2 regions of the Bacillus sp. DJP31 genome follow, and region 1 is predicted to be linked to the other one. Evidence: riboswitches for the same ligand, from Rfam matches in the RefSeq annotation. Region 1 holds a riboswitch; the other holds the start of a gene.
What was found. A riboswitch is a leader RNA that binds a small molecule or an ion and turns the genes downstream of it on or off. The one in region 1 is predicted to bind cobalamin.

Region 1 (8,516 bases):
CTCAATCGGGATCTTTTGATTATGACCAAATAAGATTTCACGTGATTCAGCGCATCTTTTTAAGTCACTGCAGATGATATAATCGGGTTCTAAGCTATGGCTTTTAAATAGATGAAGCTGTTCCCTTCCTTCTACACAAAGGTCGGAATCACTCCATCCAATGAATCTTTTCTCTTGGTTATCCTCTGTTAAGCCGTGACGAAGTAAAGTAATAGCCACAGTACGAACCATAAAAAAGTTTCTCCTCCTTCTAAAAGAGCTCCAAGCGTGTCTCCATTCATTCCACCGAACTGTTTTTTACAGAAAGAATAGAATCCAATCAGAAAAAGGATGGAAGCTACTAATAGGAGTATCGTAACCCCTATTTGGTGTAGGAAGAATCCTATACTAGCAGCGATTACAAGAGTAATAAGTGCTGATACCTTAAATAGATGTGAAGAAACTCCCTTTTGAAAAGCCGCTGCTAAGCCTGTGTCTTTTGCAAGCTTTCCCTTTATTAACATAAAAACAACCATACCTCTTGAAAGAACAGGTATGAGTAATACGGCTGAAAAGGTAAGGGCACGATTTAGCTGGATTAATTCATAGATAAATAGAAACCGAAACCCCAATAAAAACAGCACCGAAAAAACAGCAAAGGATCCCACTCTCGGATCTTCCATAATCTCTAGTCGCTTATCTTGATCGCGATACGAAAAATAGGCATCACTACAATCCATCCAACCGTCTAAATGAAGACCTCCCGAAATAGCTACAAAATAAAAAAGAATCCAGAATGAAACAAATAGAGAACTGAGAGGTGTGATGGTAGTCAAGCTCCAAAGCTGAATCCAACCTATAACTCCAATGATTAGTCCAATTAATGGAAATGTGAGCAAGCACCATTGAATCGTCTTTTTTTCCCATGGTATTTCTTTCTTATAAGGGATAATAGTAAAGAATTGAATACAAAGTAAGAGACCACTTTTCATTTCTTTTAACAAAGGAGTTTCCATTTCATCTCTTTTGGAATTCCATGTGTAACTTGGTAAGCAAGATCTGACATGTATACAATCTCTTGATGAAGATCTCCTAAAAGCTTCATGTAAGTGAAAGTGCCTTTATCTCTTGGAACACCATTCGAGAATAGATCATTTGAAACGATGACTAGTAGTTTTACATGCAGAAGCTTCTTTACGCCATGTACTATTTTTTTATGAGTCGTAACTTTATCTTGAAGTTGATTATCTTGAAAAAGCTCATTAGCTGTTAATATGGTTAAGCAATCAAGTAAAACCGTATCCTTGTCTGTGAAATGGTCCTTTAGTTTGTGAAGGTCTGAAGGTTGTTCCCATGTTATCCATTGATTCCCTCTACTTTTCTGATGGTGTGAAATTCTTGTTTTCATTTCAAAATCTGTTAGACGACTTGTAGCGATATAATGAAGTTTTCCACTTTTAGAGTTACTCTCTACCAAATGCTCTGCAAATGTACTTTTCCCACTTCTCGCTCCACCGGAAACAAAAATTAGCATGATTCTTTCCATCCCTTTAAATGCTGAAGTAATAGATTATTGGACTCATGATCCTTTACAGCTAAACGTATGTATTTCCCGTCCAAGCCTCTGAAATTATAAGTATGCCTAGGAACTATTCCTTTTAATAAAAGATACTGAATGAGTAAATCGATCTTTTCAGGGTTAGTAGGGTCACAGAGCAAATAAAAATTAACACTTGAGTTAGAAACATAGAAGCCTAATGACCTCAGTTCTTGGCTAATTCTATCTCGTTCTTGTTGAATATTCTTCATAATGCTTGCTGGATATTGTGGAATCGACAAGACATCAATTGCTAATTCTTGTGCGAAACGATTCACACTCCACGGTGGAGAAAATCTAGAAATCTCCTTAATGATTAAGGGTGAGGCCACAACATACCCGAGACGAATTCCCGCTAATTTATACATCTTGGTTAGAGAACGTAAAACGATCAGATGTTGATTTGTTTGGGCTAAATGCGCGACAGAACAAGGAACGGAACTAAAATCATAAAAAGCCTCATCAACAATAAGGTAGGTGTCGGCTTCTTTAGCCCATTGTATAATTTCTTTCATCGTGTCTAAGTTTAACACGATTCCAGTAGGGTTATTAGGGTTACAAATAAACACTACATCGACTTCTTCTAAAAATGCACGTATTTGTTCAGTACGAACAATCCAATCGTCATCCCTTGTCAATACTAACTCTTTTATAGTGCATCCGAATAATATAGAAGCTTCTTTATATTCAACAAAGGTCGGCTGGATAATCCCAACCGTCTTCCCACGAAAGTACTGTGCTAATAGGAAAATACATTGTGATGCACCGTTACCGATAAACAGATGATCCCTTGTAATAGCATTTGTAGAACAGATCACTTTATTAAGTTGAGTTATGTTAGGATCCGGATAGTGAGAAATCCATTCTTCAAACTGATCAGAGTAGCTTGAAATAGTGTAAGGAGCTTCAAATGGATTTACGTTTACACTAAAATCATTGATACTTCCAGGCATTTGAACCTTAAATTTTTCAAAAGTATATAAAGGATTTGCCCCATGTGATGGATAAAACATATAGAACACCCCCAAAGATAGCAGACAAAATAAGAAACAGATAAACCGTTCGATTCATAATCGATATAGAAGTAAGAATGTGCTCTTGTTGCAACAATCGGATAGAGACACCCATTTTAGGCCGATTGGAAACTAGCCCAATATATGTATTCATTCCACCAAGCTGAACCCCTAATAAGGCAGCCATTGCTGCTTCCCCCCAGCCACTATTTGGACTTGGATGGTTTCTAGAATCCCTAAAAAGAACTCTAAATGCCTTTCTTATTGGAAGTGCTGAAACATGAAGACTCCCAAGTATCATACATAAACCTGTTAACCGGCTTGGTATTAAGTTCATCCAATCATCCCATTTCGCTGAAGCTCTTCCAAATAACAAATATTTTTCATTTTTATATCCAAGCATGGAATCTAATGTGTTGACTGACCGGTAAAATATAGCTAAAGGGGCGCCACCGATCACGGCATAAAAAATAGGTGCCGTAATCCCATCACTCGTATTTTCCGCAACGGTTTCGACAACTCCACGGACAATTTCTCCCTCGTCAAGGTTCTCAGTATCTCTCCCAACAATCCAACTTAGCTTTTTCCTTGCTGTTTCAACTTCTCCGTCTTTTAATGGCAGGTAAACATCCATAGCCGCTTTGGCTAAGCTATTTTGAGCAATTGTTGTAAAAATAAGAAAAGCCTCAACAATAATGCCTGCCACGATATGAAATTGATAGGAGTAATGGGTGAGTAAAATTGCCATCATAAACGGAACAAGTGTAACGATAAACGCAGTACATGTTCCCTTAAGCACCTTTTGTGAGCCTTTGTTCAAAATTCTATCTAGTTTGCTTATCATCCACCCCATACCTCTAACAGGGTGAGGAAGCCATTGGGGATCACCAAGAAGCTTATCTATACCTATAGCCAGTAATACAGCTGTCAGATGAGCAATCATCATTCACCCTAGCTTTCTTTGTTTATAGTTTTGAATAGCCTCTCTTGTCGCTTCATATACTAATTTCCCTACCCATTTTCCAATGGGAGTGAGAGGTCCTCCGTATTCATAAGAAATTGAAGTTTGTGTCGCAGCGATGCAAATACTATCAGTAGAGGTTCCAGTTGCTGCATTTTTAGTTGTTACGTCGATAATTTTTTCCTCAAAGATTGCTCTCGTCTTTGCCTCAGTTGCAGTTGTTAGGATTTGGACGAATGCTGCATCTGTCAACTTCGCTTGTACAAGAACGAAAATGTTAATTGTACCAGGATTACTTGGGATATATTCGTGTTGATACGCATGAGCTGAATCAATCGCATTACCAGTTCCAGCTGTAACCATCACAAATACGGTCCCTTCAGGGTGCTTTTCTTTCTTCATTACTACATCTTCTAGACATACAGCTGTCATCATTCCGACGGTATTACTAGGATCTATTTCATTAGTAACAAGATACTCTGTCATCTCTGTTTTTGCATCCTCACAAGCATAATGAAGATCAACATGACGGTTCACAAAGGTGTTGCACCAACGAATTCCTCCACCGATTAATGAAGAAGATAGTGCTTTCATTTCAACACCCGAATGAATGATGATATGGTTTTCTGTTGAAGTAATAATAAGCTCATCTAAAATAGCTAGAACGTCTATTTCCTCTTTTTCTGGAATGAGGCCAATCATTGGCTTAGCTACCTCTGGATGCTCTTTTCTTACAATAGCTGTATCGTATACACGCTCTAATATGGCAGATTGCATCACTTGTTTTGGAGTACCTAACTGGGCAATCTTCCCTCCTTGCAGCAACATGATTCGGTCACAGTACAAGCTCGCTAGGTTTAGGTCATGAAAGATGGCAACAACCGTCAGCTGCTTTTCTCTTTTCCACTTTGTTAATCCGTCAAATAAACTCATTTGATGGGACACATCTAGATGATTGGTAGGTTCATCTAACAGCAGCAATTGTGGTTGCTGTGTCAGTGCTCTCGCCAAAAAAACTCTTTGAAGTTCTCCCCCACTTAGCTCTTGTAGGCTTTTGTTTTGCAAATGTTGAAGAGATGTTTCTTGAAGTGCGCTTTGAACTATTTGTTCATCCTCGTTAGACCATGTGGGAAAAAATCCTGATTGATGAGCATACCTTCCCATCTTGACCGTTTCTATTACACTATAGGAAAAGGTGGAATCGACTAACTGAGGCAATACACCCACCATCTGAGCATACTCTTTATTAGAAAAAGAAGACAATTGCTTTCCATTTATTGAAATTACTCCAGCTGGACTGGCTAACGTTCTTGATAATAACTTTAATAAGGTTGTTTTCCCACTCCCGTTTGGACCAAGGATTCCAAATATCTCACCTTTATTGATTTCAAAGGACAATGAGTGTAGTGTTGTTTCGTTGCTATAGGAAAAGGTTAAACCTTCAACCTGTATCATGTCATCACATCCTTGCTTTCTTTCGATAATAAAGAATAATCGCAAATACAGGTGCCCCAATTAGAGACGTAATCACACCGATGGGTAATTCTCTTGGTACAATAATCGTTCTCGCAAGAAGATCTGCCAATACAAGGAACGCTCCACCATAAAGCATAGACAAAGGTAGCAGACGAACATGGTTTGCTCCAAAAAGTAATCTCGTCAAATGTGGAATAACTAAACCAACAAAACCAATCGTACCTGAAACAGCAACAGATGCTCCAGTTAATAGGGAGGCACTGCTTAAAATCATAAACTTTCTGAACTGAACATTCATTCCCAAGTTTTGTGCAGCCTCTTCACCAAACGAAAGAAGATTTAACTCTTTACTTTGTGATAGAAGTACAAGTGAACCGACGATAAAGAAAGGTAGTAATAAGTAAACGTATTCCCACCCTCTCATAGATACACTGCCTAATAACCAAGTAATGATTTGACGAAGCTCTTCGCCTGTTAAAGCAATCATTAAGGAAATGAGAGAACCTAGAAAAGAACTAAAAATAATCCCCGTTAAAATGACAGTTTCAACCGACATACGTTTATCAACCATCTTTGCAAAGGCTACCACGATCAGTAAGGTGAGAAACGCTGCAAAAACACTAATGATTGGAAGTGTAAAGGCACCTAAGAAAGGAATTTGTATGGAGAAGAACAAGACTAAAACGGCTCCGACAGATGCTCCAGAAGAGACACCTAATGTAAAAGGATCAGCTAATGGATTTTTTAATAGTCCTTGAAATGCTGCACCTGAAAGAGAAAGTGATGCACCAATTAAGAACGCTAATAGGACTCGAGGTAATCGAATGGTCATGACAATATTGGTTAGAGTAGGGTCTACGGATACTGGAAGTGGTGACCCGAATAGATGGTGTTGAAAAATAGAGATAATAGCAGAAAAGGGAATCGATAGTGTACCTATCGATATCCCCATAAATAAGACCGTTAAACAGATTAAACTACTCAATACATATAAGAATAGTTCATTATTTCGCAAAGATTTCAGGGTAAACTGCTTTTGCAAGTTCCTCTACTCCTTCAATTAAACGAGGCCCTGAACGTGTGACTTTATCTGAATGGACATCATACACACGTTCATTTTTTATCGCTGTTACCTCGCTCCATGCTGCTCGAGCTAACACTTGTTGCTTTGGATTTTCTACATAATATCCATAAGTAGTTACGACAACATCTGGATTTAAGATAACCGCATCCTCTTCGGTAAACATAACCCATCCTTCTTGATCACCTGCAGCATTAGTTGCTCCTATTGTTTCTAATATTTCATGAATAAATGTACCTCTACCCGTTGTATAAATTTCAGGTGCTGGAGATACTTCCACCCATACGGTTGATTTTTCTGTTACAGCTGATGCCTTTTCTTTTATTTCTTCAAGTTTAATTTGCATATTTCCGACTATTTCTTTAGCTTTATTTAATGTACCTGTAATTGTACCAATTAATTTTATAGAATCATAAACTCCTTCAAATGATGTTGCATCCGGCACAACCACAACAGTAATTCCTGAACTACGAAGCTGATCTAAACCACCCTGCGCAGTTCCCGCACTTGATTCATGTGCTAATACTAAATCCGGCTTTAGAGATATGATTTTCTCTACATTAAATTCCATTCCACCAATTTTCTCTTTTGTCGTCACTTCTTCTGGGTAATTATCAAAATCAGATACTCCTACTAATTTGTCACCTGAATCTAACGCGTATACAATCTCCGTATTGCTCGGAATGAGTGATACGATTCTCTCAGGTTGATTTTCTATAGTTATCTCAATGTCTAGTGCGTCCGTAATGGTAACAGGGAAACCCGCTACTGTTACTTCCTCCCCTTGCGTTTCGGTCTTTGCAGGTTCTTTCGCCTCATCAGATCCACAAGCGGCCAATGTAAAAATGGTCATGATAGCTATCATAGATGAACATAAATAATGCTTCACTTTTTGCATGTTTTTTACCCCTATTCCTATTTTTTATGTAAAAGCATTGTGCTAGTTACCAAATAAAAAAACTCGCCCTATTATTGGGCGAGTTTAGAAGACGATCAAAAAAGAAATAGAACTTAGTACAATGCAAAAGCAAAGCTAGTTGACCGTTCCTTCTTCTCAGATCCCCGAAGATTCTTGAAACATAAATTAAAGGCAGGTCTACTGACTTGTGATCCTCCTACTCTGAAACCTTCCCATATAAAGAACAACAAGTCTGTCATCCAGTTATACAGTGGATATTTTCATTTCGTCAACACTTACAGTTGCGGGGACAGTTCTGGACTTTTACACCAGATTCCCTTTTAAGCCCATGATAGAAATCACTGAGCACCTTTAATTCTTGAAATATTAAATTTTCAATAGTAAATCCTTCTTCATCTTACACGGAGGACATTTTTAATTCAAGAACTTTTTTCATAACTCTTCAAATTGCATCAAAAATTGTTTCGTATGAAACAAGAAACTTCGGCAAAAATAGTGGGATTTTCGCTATTTTCGAGGTAAAACGAAGGAAAATGTCGTTCCTTCGTTTATTTTGCTATGAACAGAGATTTGCCCAAGGTGTGCATCAATAATATTTTTGACAATCGCCAAACCTAATCCAGTACCAGCCTTACCTCTTGTTCTTGCTTTATCTGCTTTATAGAATCGTTCGAAGACAAACGGTAGGTCTTCATTCGGTATTCCTGATCCAAAATCTTGTATGTCAACTTTGAGGCCATTTTCCAACATATGAACCTTTACCGCTACCAAACTTGAATTTTCTGTATGTCGAATCGCATTATCAATTAGATTGGTAAACACTTGCTCCATGCGGTCAGGATCAAAGGTGAAAAACTCATGGCAGTTTGTACAAGAATGTGTCAAAGTAATCGATTTTTCTTTTGCTAATCCTTGAAATTTACGAACAACTCGTTCAACGAATTCCTGAAGATTGACTGGCTCCTCACGAAGCTGAATGTGACCAGCCTCCATTCGAGCAATGTCTAGTAGTTCATTCACTAATCGTCCCATTCGTAACGATTCTTCGTAAATGACGCCTGTAATTTCTCTTTTTTCTTGTTCGGATCCTGCAATGTCATCTATGAGTGCTTCACTATAGCCTTGCAACATTGAAATGGGAGTTCTTAGCTCATGAGAGACATTGGCAATAAAGTCCTTCCGAAGCTTGTCCAGACGTCGTTCCTCTGTCATATCTCGAATGACTGCAACCGCTCCACGGATTAGGCTGCCGTTATATAGCGGACTCATCACAATGACCCATGTACGTCCTTGAAAACGCATTTCAATCATTTGTTCACTTTCAAACGAGACAACACGCCCAAAGAGCTCTCTCATTTCTACTGGAATTTCCTTGTCAAGACTTTGTTCCATTCCTTGCTCATAATACCAAGCCTGTAAAAATCGTTCGGCAGGAGGATTCGATACTTGCATGACTCCGTGGCGGTTTATAGTGATTACACCGTCTGCCA
Region 2 (8,516 bases), on a different contig from region 1:
CAACACGAACATACTTATTGGTAAATTGAAAAATACGTTGGTACAAATCATTTTAGAAAAAAGCCCTAGGAAACGTAAGGCGTTGTATAAAAAGCTAATGGAAGAAGTAAGTCGAAACAGAAGTCCGATACGCAAAGAAAGAAAGTTTAATCGAAGTAAGACTAGATTAAGAGCGAATAAAAATTGTTTTAACCAAAGACCTTGTATCTGATAATTAACAAGGAAAATTTAATCGTTTATAATACCGTGTAATCTCAAAAGAATAGAATACCTAGGGGTGTGTAAAAAAATGGAAACGCACTCCCGGGCATCCTTTTGTCTTTTTTCATGGTTTCCATAAAATTGTGCCATGATAAATTTCCATACTAACAAGTTTTCATCATTGATTTGTTAAATGTTATTTTTTGTAATCTTATCTTTATGACATTGAGCAATTCCAACAATTTCTGTTGTCGCACTATTTATAATGACTGGATATGGATAATTACTATCTACACCTCTAGAAAAAAACTCGACAAAACAAAATTTTATATTGAAAATGATGTCGGCATTCTTTATTATTAGACACAGTACTATATATCGTTGTTTTAATAATGATTTATAACTACATATTGTATTCGCCTTAAGTTAAGATGCCATAGGCTTAATTGGGAATCTGGTTAAAAGCCAGAACTGCCCCCGCAACTGTAAGTGTGGACGAAATGAGTAACCCACTGTGTTTTTTTAACGGGAAGGACTCAAAGTAGGACGATGCACGAGTCAGGAGACCTGTCTTAACTTTATAAGTTTTAATTTTTTCGGGGTTGGAGAAATTAAACGGTGGCATTTTAGGAGAAGATTCGGTCCTTCTATTTTTTGTTATCGTTTATTACCACTCTGCTGAGTGGTTTTTTTGTTTTATAAGAAGATAGGAGGAGATGGGTATGGATACTAAAGTTAAGGATTTAATATTAAGTTCAGTGAAGACTGTTATTTGGAAAGCGGAGGAAAAGTACAGTATTGATACTTCTAGCTTGCGAGAGCATTTATCAAAACTCACTCTTTCTGAGGAAGAATTGAATAAACAGGCAATGACTTTTGCGTTACATCATATTTCGATGGGTCAGCCTGATTGGACGTATTTAGCTGCTCATCTTTACCTTAACGAGTTATATTTGAAGGCTAGTAAAAATAGAGGCTATAAGCCTGAGCAAAGGTATGGTGATTTCTTACAGCTACTCAAAGTGCTAACCGAGATTGGAATTTATTCAGACGCGCTACTAAACTCTTATTCTGAACAGGAGATTGCCGGTTTAGCTGATGAAATAGATCCAGAAAAAGACTATTTATTTAACTATATCGGCTTGTTCTTGCTCGCTGATCGTTACATAGCAAAGGATTATGAGAGAAATATTTACGAGCTGCCACAGGAAAGATTTATGATTATTGCAATGGTTTTGATGATGAATGAGCCAGAAGAACTGAGAATAAACCTTGTTAAAGAGGCTTATTGGGCGTTAAGTAATTTGTATATGACCGTGGCTACCCCAACCTTGGCTAATGCAGGTAAAAGCTACGGCCAATTATCATCTTGTTTCATTGACACGGTTGACGATTCCCTTGAAGGTATTTATTTAAATAACTTTGATACGGCAAGACTTAGTAAGGACGGCGGGGGTATCGGTATTTATTTTGGGAAAGTAAGAGCTTTAGGGTCTGATATTAAAAGGTTTAAGGCTAATTCATCTGGAGTTGTCCCTTGGATACGCCTCATCAATAATACAGCTGTAAGTGTGGATCAGCTTGGTCAAAGACAGGGAGCCATTGCTGTTTACTTGGATATTTTTCATAAAGATATCATGAATGGTTTCCTTGAGCTAAAAACGAATAATGGAGATGAAAGAAGAAAAGCTCATGATATATTCACGGGTGTTTCAATACCTGATTTGTTCATGGAAACGCTTGAGGTGCAGGATGAAAGTGGACGCAGTATGGGCGTATGGCATACCTTCTGTCCACATGAGGTGAAACAGGTCATGGGTTGGAAGGATGAACAAGGGAGACCACTGGGTCTTGAGGATTTCTATGATGAAAACGATAAAAAGCATTTTTCAATCAAGTATCAAGAAGCGGTGAATCATCCATTTCTGCCTAGAAAAACCTATAGAGCCATGGATATCATGTCTAGAATCATGGTAGCTCAGCTAGAAACAGGTACTCCGTATATGTTTTACAGAGACGAAGTAAACAGGCAAAATCCGAATAAGCATTTACTTACTAAAGGTAGAACATCTATTTACTGTAGTAATTTGTGTACGGAAATCGCTCAAAATATGTCCCCAACTGTCATTGTGAAAGAGTATCAGGATGAAGAGGGAAATCTTGTAATGGTGAGGAAGCCAGGAGACTTTGTTGTTTGTAATTTGTCTTCTATTAATCTACCGAGAGCTGTTCGATCTAGAGTTCTAGAACGATTGATTCAGGTACAAGTAAGAATGCTAGATAATGTGATAGATTTAAACACGATAGCAGTTGGGCAAGCCGAGGTAACTAATAAAAAATTTCGAGCAGTAGGATTAGGTACTTTTGGTTGGCATCACCTATTAGCTTTAGAAGGGATCCATTGGGAGTCTAACGTGGCGGTTGAGTATGCAGATAAGCTCTCAGAGGATATTGCCTACTACACGATTCTTTCCTCTATGAATCTAGCTAACGAAAAAGGAGCCTACAGCCAATTTAAGGGTTCAGAGTGGGAAACGGGTGAATATTTTAATCGGAAAGGATATGAATCAGAAAGGTGGAATCATCTCAAACAAGATGTTAGCCAATATGGAATAAGAAATGGCTGGCTTATGGCCATTGCACCTAATTCTTCAACGGCAAAGATTGGAGGATCCACTGATGGAATCGACCCATTGTATGCTGTTGAATATGCTGAAGAAAAGAAGAACTTTAAATTTAAAGTAACTGCACCAGATCTAAATCATGTCACATATAACTATTATCGACGAGCCCGACATGAACTAGATCAAACGTGGAGTATTAGACAAAATGCAGCGAGACAGCGACATGTTGATCAAGGGATTAGCTTTAACCTGTACGTCCGCCATGATATAAAGGCAAAAGATCTATTACATTTACACATGCTTGCTTGGAAGGAAAAACTGAAAACGACGTATTACGTCAGAAGTACATCCCAATCAGAAATAGAAGAATGTGAATCTTGTCATAGCTAAGGAGAAGGTTAATATGAATTCAAGCATTTTATCAAAAATAAAACTACTGAACCCAGAGTTTCCAAATAAATCAACGGGGATTATAAATGGACAAGCTTCAGGTATTCTGAATTGGAACGATATTGCTTACCCCCAGATGTACGACTTTTACCAAATTCTGTTATCAAACTTTTGGAAAGCACAAGAAATTAATATGCAAGATGATGTAAAGGAATGGGATCAATTATCTGTAGTGGAAAAGGATGTATTCTTACGGATAAATACACAGCTTGCCTCACTTGATAGCTTGCAAACACCAATGATGAGTCAGGTGATGGATTATGTGACCGACCCAAGCTTCAAAGCGATATTTGCTGTCATTTCACAGCAGGAAGCTGTACACAATGAATCCTATTCCTATGTTCTGAGCTCACTTGTCCCATTAAGTGAACAAAATGAGCGATTTAACGAGGCGAAAGATGATCCAATCGTACAAAAACGTAATGAATTAATTTTAGATGCCTATGAAAGGTTCAGGGAGCAACCATCCCCTCAGCATTTATTTGAACTAGCTGTTAATTCAATTAATTTAGAAGGAATTTACTTTTATTCTGGGTTTGCCTTTTTCTATAGCCTTGCCCGAAAGCAGAAAATGCTTAAAACCAGTACGATGATTAGCTATATTCAGCGGGATGAAATGCAGCATGCCTATTTCATCTCTCAATTTATCCGTATTCTTTTAACGGAAAATCCAAAGTTAAATAGTCGAGCTAACATCCAATATATTTACAGAACAATTGACCAATCCGTCCAGTTAGAGAAGGTATGGTCGAAGCATATTTTAAAGGATATGACCGATATTAATTTAACTGAGTTTGAAGGTTATCTCGAGTATTTGGCTAATAAAAGGTTTCGTCAGCTTGGACTAGCGAATTACTATGAGGATCGTGACAACCCGATGCCGTGGATTCAAGTTTTTAGTGACGAGATGATAAATGGAACAAAGTCAGATTTCTTTGAGCAAAAGTCAAGGAATTATACAAAGGTTTCCCAAGCAAATGGATTCGATGAGCTATAGAGTTGTTGTTATTTATGCATCTGTATCAGGAAACACTTACACACTAGCACAAATGATCTATGATTCCTTACTAGAAGAGAACCTGGTGGCAGACATGCTCCCTATCAATCAGCTTACAATGGTAGATTTGCAGAAATATGATATGATTCTCATCGGATCGTACACATGGGGAAGCGGAGAAATACCAAAGGACATGCTGCCTCTTTATAAGAAATTTGAAAAGGGAGAGCTTACTCGTTCCGTCACGGGAGTTTTTGGCACAGGAGATAAATGCTATCCCTACTATTGTGGTGCAGTCGACCTGTTTAGAGATATGCTTCATGTCCACTCAAATTTGGCCGTAACCCTAAAGATAGAGCTAATGCCTCAGCAAAAGGATAAGGAAAATTGTAAGAGGTTTGTGGAAAAAGTGTTGCAGCGAGTAAAGGTAAGATACTAGATACTCGTTCATTAAGAAAGAATACCAGTGTTCATAGATAGTCTTATGAAGAAGAAAAAAAGATGGTACTTGAAGATAAATTTAGAAAGAGAGCGACCGTCCAGTTGGGCAGTCGCTCTCTTTCTATTGGTTTCTTCACGCTCTTTGTTTTCTTTTATTGACGATAAGAGGATAGAAAAGTGACAGCGCAGTTAGAATCAATAAAATAATGGAAATCGGCGATTCAAAGAAAATTCCAATACCGCCGTCCGAAGCTACTATGCTTTTTCTGAAATTTTGCTCCATATCAGTTCCTACAATTAATGCAAGAATGAGAGGGGCAATTGGGAAGTCATAGAGTTTCATAAACAATCCAATAACTCCAAAAATAATTAAAATGTAGAAGTCTAGCATACTGTATTTCATTGTATAGGCTCCAATGAACGCCAGGACTAAAATGATTGGATAAAGAACCTTCGGTGGAACATCCAAAATTTTCACGAAAACGCCAACCATTAAAATATTAATAAGAACTAGGAATATTTTCCCTAAAAACATACTATCAATCAAACTCCATACCATATTTGGGTCACTCTCGAACAAAAGAGGTCCTGGTTTTACACCTAACATAACAAGGGCTCCAAGCATGACGGCTGTTGTTCCAGAACCAGGAATCCCCATTGTTAGAAGTGGAACGAATGCACCAACTGATGCCGCATTGTTAGCTGTTTCAGGCGCCGCAACACCTTCAATGGCACCTTTCCCGAATTCTTCAGGATGCTTTGATAATTGCTTTTCTGTACTATAAGCAAGTAACGAAGCAATCGCCCCACCAGCACCGGGTAAAATACCCACCAAAAACCTAAAGGCGAGCTACGAAGCATTGGCCACTTTGTAGTACGATTCCAATCTTCTTTTGTAATCCAGATTCGTCCAAGTTTATTTTTCTCACCCAGGGGATTATCAATGGTTAAATAGTTGTAGAGTATTTCACCTACAGCATAAATTCCAATAATAATAACTAAAAAGTCTATTCCGTCAGTTAAGTGGACGATATCAAATGAAAATCGATAAACTCCAGTTTGCAAATCAATCCCAATTGTACTTAGTAACAATCCTAACGCCATAGAAATAAATCCCTTAGTCATATTACCTATTGATAAAGATACGACAGCTGAAAGGGTGAACAACATTAATAAAAAGTATTCAGCAGGTCCAAATTGTATAGCTAGATCAGAAAGTGGTTTTGCGAGTAACATAAAGCCGATAATGGCAAACGTACCACCGATAAGTGAACCAATTGCAGCAATAGCAATCGCTGGGCCGGCTCGTCCCTGTTTTGCCATTTGATAACCATCAAATGTGGCTGCAATGGCGGATCCATCACCAGGTGTGTTGATTAATATGGAACTTAATGACCCACCATACATTGCACCATAATAGATGGTTCCCATTAAAATTAGTGCACTAGTAGGATCCATTCCAAATGTAACAGGAATCAAAACAGCAATCGCTGTTGCTGGTCCCAATCCTGGAAGCATACCAACGATTGTTCCTAAAAATCCTCCAAAAACGATGAATAAAATATTTTCTGGTTGAAGCACCGTGCCAAAACCATCAAGTATTTGTTGAAATTCTACACCCATGTTCTCCCCCCTATACTATGGTAAACTAACACCTAAAAGTGTACCGAACGCATACCACGTTCCTAAGCTAAAAAGCACAGATACACTTATATTTACAATCCACTTTTTTCTTCCATTTACGATAAATAATATGGCCATCAAAAATAGTATCGTAGAAATTAAAAATCCTAATTTTTCAAAGATAAGTGCATAAATAAAGGATAATACTAATGTTGAAACAATTAATAAAGATAAAGGGGCTCTACCTTTAAAAAGCAATTGTATTTCCTCATTTTGAGGATACGAATTTTTATATTCCTTTATGAGATAGATGACACTAACAATAAATAAAAATATACTAACCATCATTGGAAAATACATAGGACCTTCTGGATCCCCAAGCCTTGCTTTAGGTAAATTAAGTGTTCCGATAAAAAATAAAAGGGTAATTAAAATAAATACAATCGGTATTATCAATCTTTTAAACCCCATGCTATCATCTTCCTTCCTTTCTTTATTTTTAATAAAGAACCTCCATGTCCTTTCTGTAACTAAAGCTCTTATAAGTATTCTAAAAGTTTCGACATAGAAATGTAACCGTTTTCAAAATTAATCGTATAAAAATCGTAAAGTGTTTTTTGTTCATTTTGTTCACAAAAAAGGCATCTTGAAATTTATCAAGATGCTAGATAAAACATAAATTCGCTTATACTTTAATTTACAAATGCGTGGTTTAAATCCACCGTCTTTAGACGGTATACGCTTTTAGCCTTATCTTTAAATGTCCATACTACAATAGAGGTGAAGTATGGACGGTTATCAAAAAAGTAGTCATGCTGTATTTGATATAAAATACCACGTTATCTGGGTCACAAAATATAGGTATAAGGTTTTGCATGGTCCAATTAATTGCCAAAAGAACACGAGAGCTAATAAGGCAAGGATGCGAAGCCAGAGGGATCACTATTCTGCAGGGAAGTGTGGGCAAAGATCACATCCACCTGTTATTATCGTGTCCTCCAAGCCTTGCGCCAAGTAAGATTATGCAGTACCTAAAAGGACGATCATCCAGGCTTATACAAGATGAATTTCCAGAACTAAAGAAAAGATTCTGGGGACAACATTTGTGGGCAAGAGGGTACTTCTGTGCAACAGTTGGCAATGTCACTGAGGAAATTATTAGAAACTATATAGCTAACCAGTTTAGTGAGGGAAAAGATGAAATATTCAAGATTGAAGAATGAGTTTAGTCTAATTTAGTATGCTTTTAGCACAAGGACTTTGAGAAGACTTCAGTCTTGATATACGACTTTAGTCGTTTAACATTTGTTGACTTTACGATTTTATGGCGTTACTTCTCATGGGCTAACCAGTCAACGGCTGTTATTGCCCTATGGGTTGGTGCAATGTACTTATTCATCGCGAAGAAACAATACTGGATTGCCATGATCCCAGCAATCTTCATGACCATGACAGTATTCACTTATATCCTAAACGCACAAATTGGATTTGGCTTATCAATGACCATTTCATACATTGCTGCTGCAATTATTACTGTAGCAATTGTTGCGATCTTCTTCAAAGCAGCAATCAAAGCTCGTAATAATAACGTACAGCTAGATGAAGATGTATTGGAAAAATCTTCCTAATTAATAAATAAATTAGCTTGGGATTCCCAAGCTCTTTTATGTTTACCCGCCGATGATTGAACCATCATCCATTAAAATTGACTTATTCTCTATTAATCTTGTCTTGCTCTCCCCATTTGATAGCCCATCTCCAAATTTTTTAATGAAAATTAAGTGGAGGGATATCCGTTAAAGTAAATCTTGAAAGAGTGTATCAATGTCAATATTGATGCAAGAAAAGAGTGGAGATCTCAACGAGTCACCAGGAATAAGTGTCGCGTACAGGTTTAAGCTTTGGTTGTTTAGAAGAAACTGGTCAAGGGTCTGATGAATCGGATCAACAATCCAATATTCTTTCACACCAAAGCGGGCATAGGTTTCCTTTTTCGTTGTTTTATCTCTCTTGCCTGTGCTTGGTGAAAGAATTTCAACAACAAGGTCTGGTGCACCGCTTATTTTATCGTCTTGTATGATTGATATGTTCTCATTCATAATAAAAATAACATCAGGCTGAAATGTGTTTTTTTCGTCTAAATAAACATCGATTGGAGCGACAAGGAGTATCCCATTTGA

Region 2: another riboswitch for cobalamin. It lies ahead of ACOI1C_RS18890 (ribonucleoside-diphosphate reductase subunit alpha); the one in region 1 lies ahead of ACOI1C_RS04785 (ABC transporter substrate-binding protein).

Annotation. Positions count from the first base shown of each region.
Region 1 is NZ_JBMERO010000003.1:149,304-157,819, reverse strand. It holds gene ACOI1C_RS04820 (histidine phosphatase family protein) at 1-231, opposite strand, end outside; gene ACOI1C_RS04815 (adenosylcobinamide-GDP ribazoletransferase) at 189-995, opposite strand; gene ACOI1C_RS04810 (bifunctional adenosylcobinamide kinase/adenosylcobinamide-phosphate guanylyltransferase) at 977-1,513, opposite strand; gene ACOI1C_RS04805 (pyridoxal phosphate-dependent aminotransferase) at 1,507-2,589, opposite strand; gene cbiB (adenosylcobinamide-phosphate synthase CbiB) at 2,546-3,529, opposite strand; gene ACOI1C_RS04795 (adenosylcobinamide amidohydrolase) at 3,536-5,005, opposite strand; gene ACOI1C_RS04790 (FecCD family ABC transporter permease) at 5,010-6,068, opposite strand; gene ACOI1C_RS04785 (ABC transporter substrate-binding protein) at 6,031-7,005, opposite strand; cobalamin riboswitch at 7,180-7,394, opposite strand; gene ACOI1C_RS04780 (ATP-binding protein) at 7,534-8,516, opposite strand, start outside.
Region 2 is NZ_JBMERO010000029.1:2,478-10,993, forward strand. It holds gene ACOI1C_RS18885 (IS4 family transposase) at 1-211, shown strand, start outside; cobalamin riboswitch at 614-790, shown strand; gene ACOI1C_RS18890 (ribonucleoside-diphosphate reductase subunit alpha) at 924-3,215, shown strand; gene ACOI1C_RS18895 (ribonucleotide-diphosphate reductase subunit beta) at 3,229-4,272, shown strand; gene ACOI1C_RS18900 (flavodoxin domain-containing protein) at 4,262-4,711, shown strand; partial or broken gene ACOI1C_RS18905 (tripartite tricarboxylate transporter permease) at 4,847-6,231, opposite strand; gene ACOI1C_RS18910 (tripartite tricarboxylate transporter TctB family protein) at 6,352-6,807, opposite strand; partial or broken gene tnpA (IS200/IS605 family transposase) at 7,124-7,559, shown strand; partial or broken gene ACOI1C_RS18920 (carbon starvation protein A) at 7,635-7,964, shown strand; gene ACOI1C_RS18925 (Uma2 family endonuclease) at 8,133-8,516, opposite strand, start outside.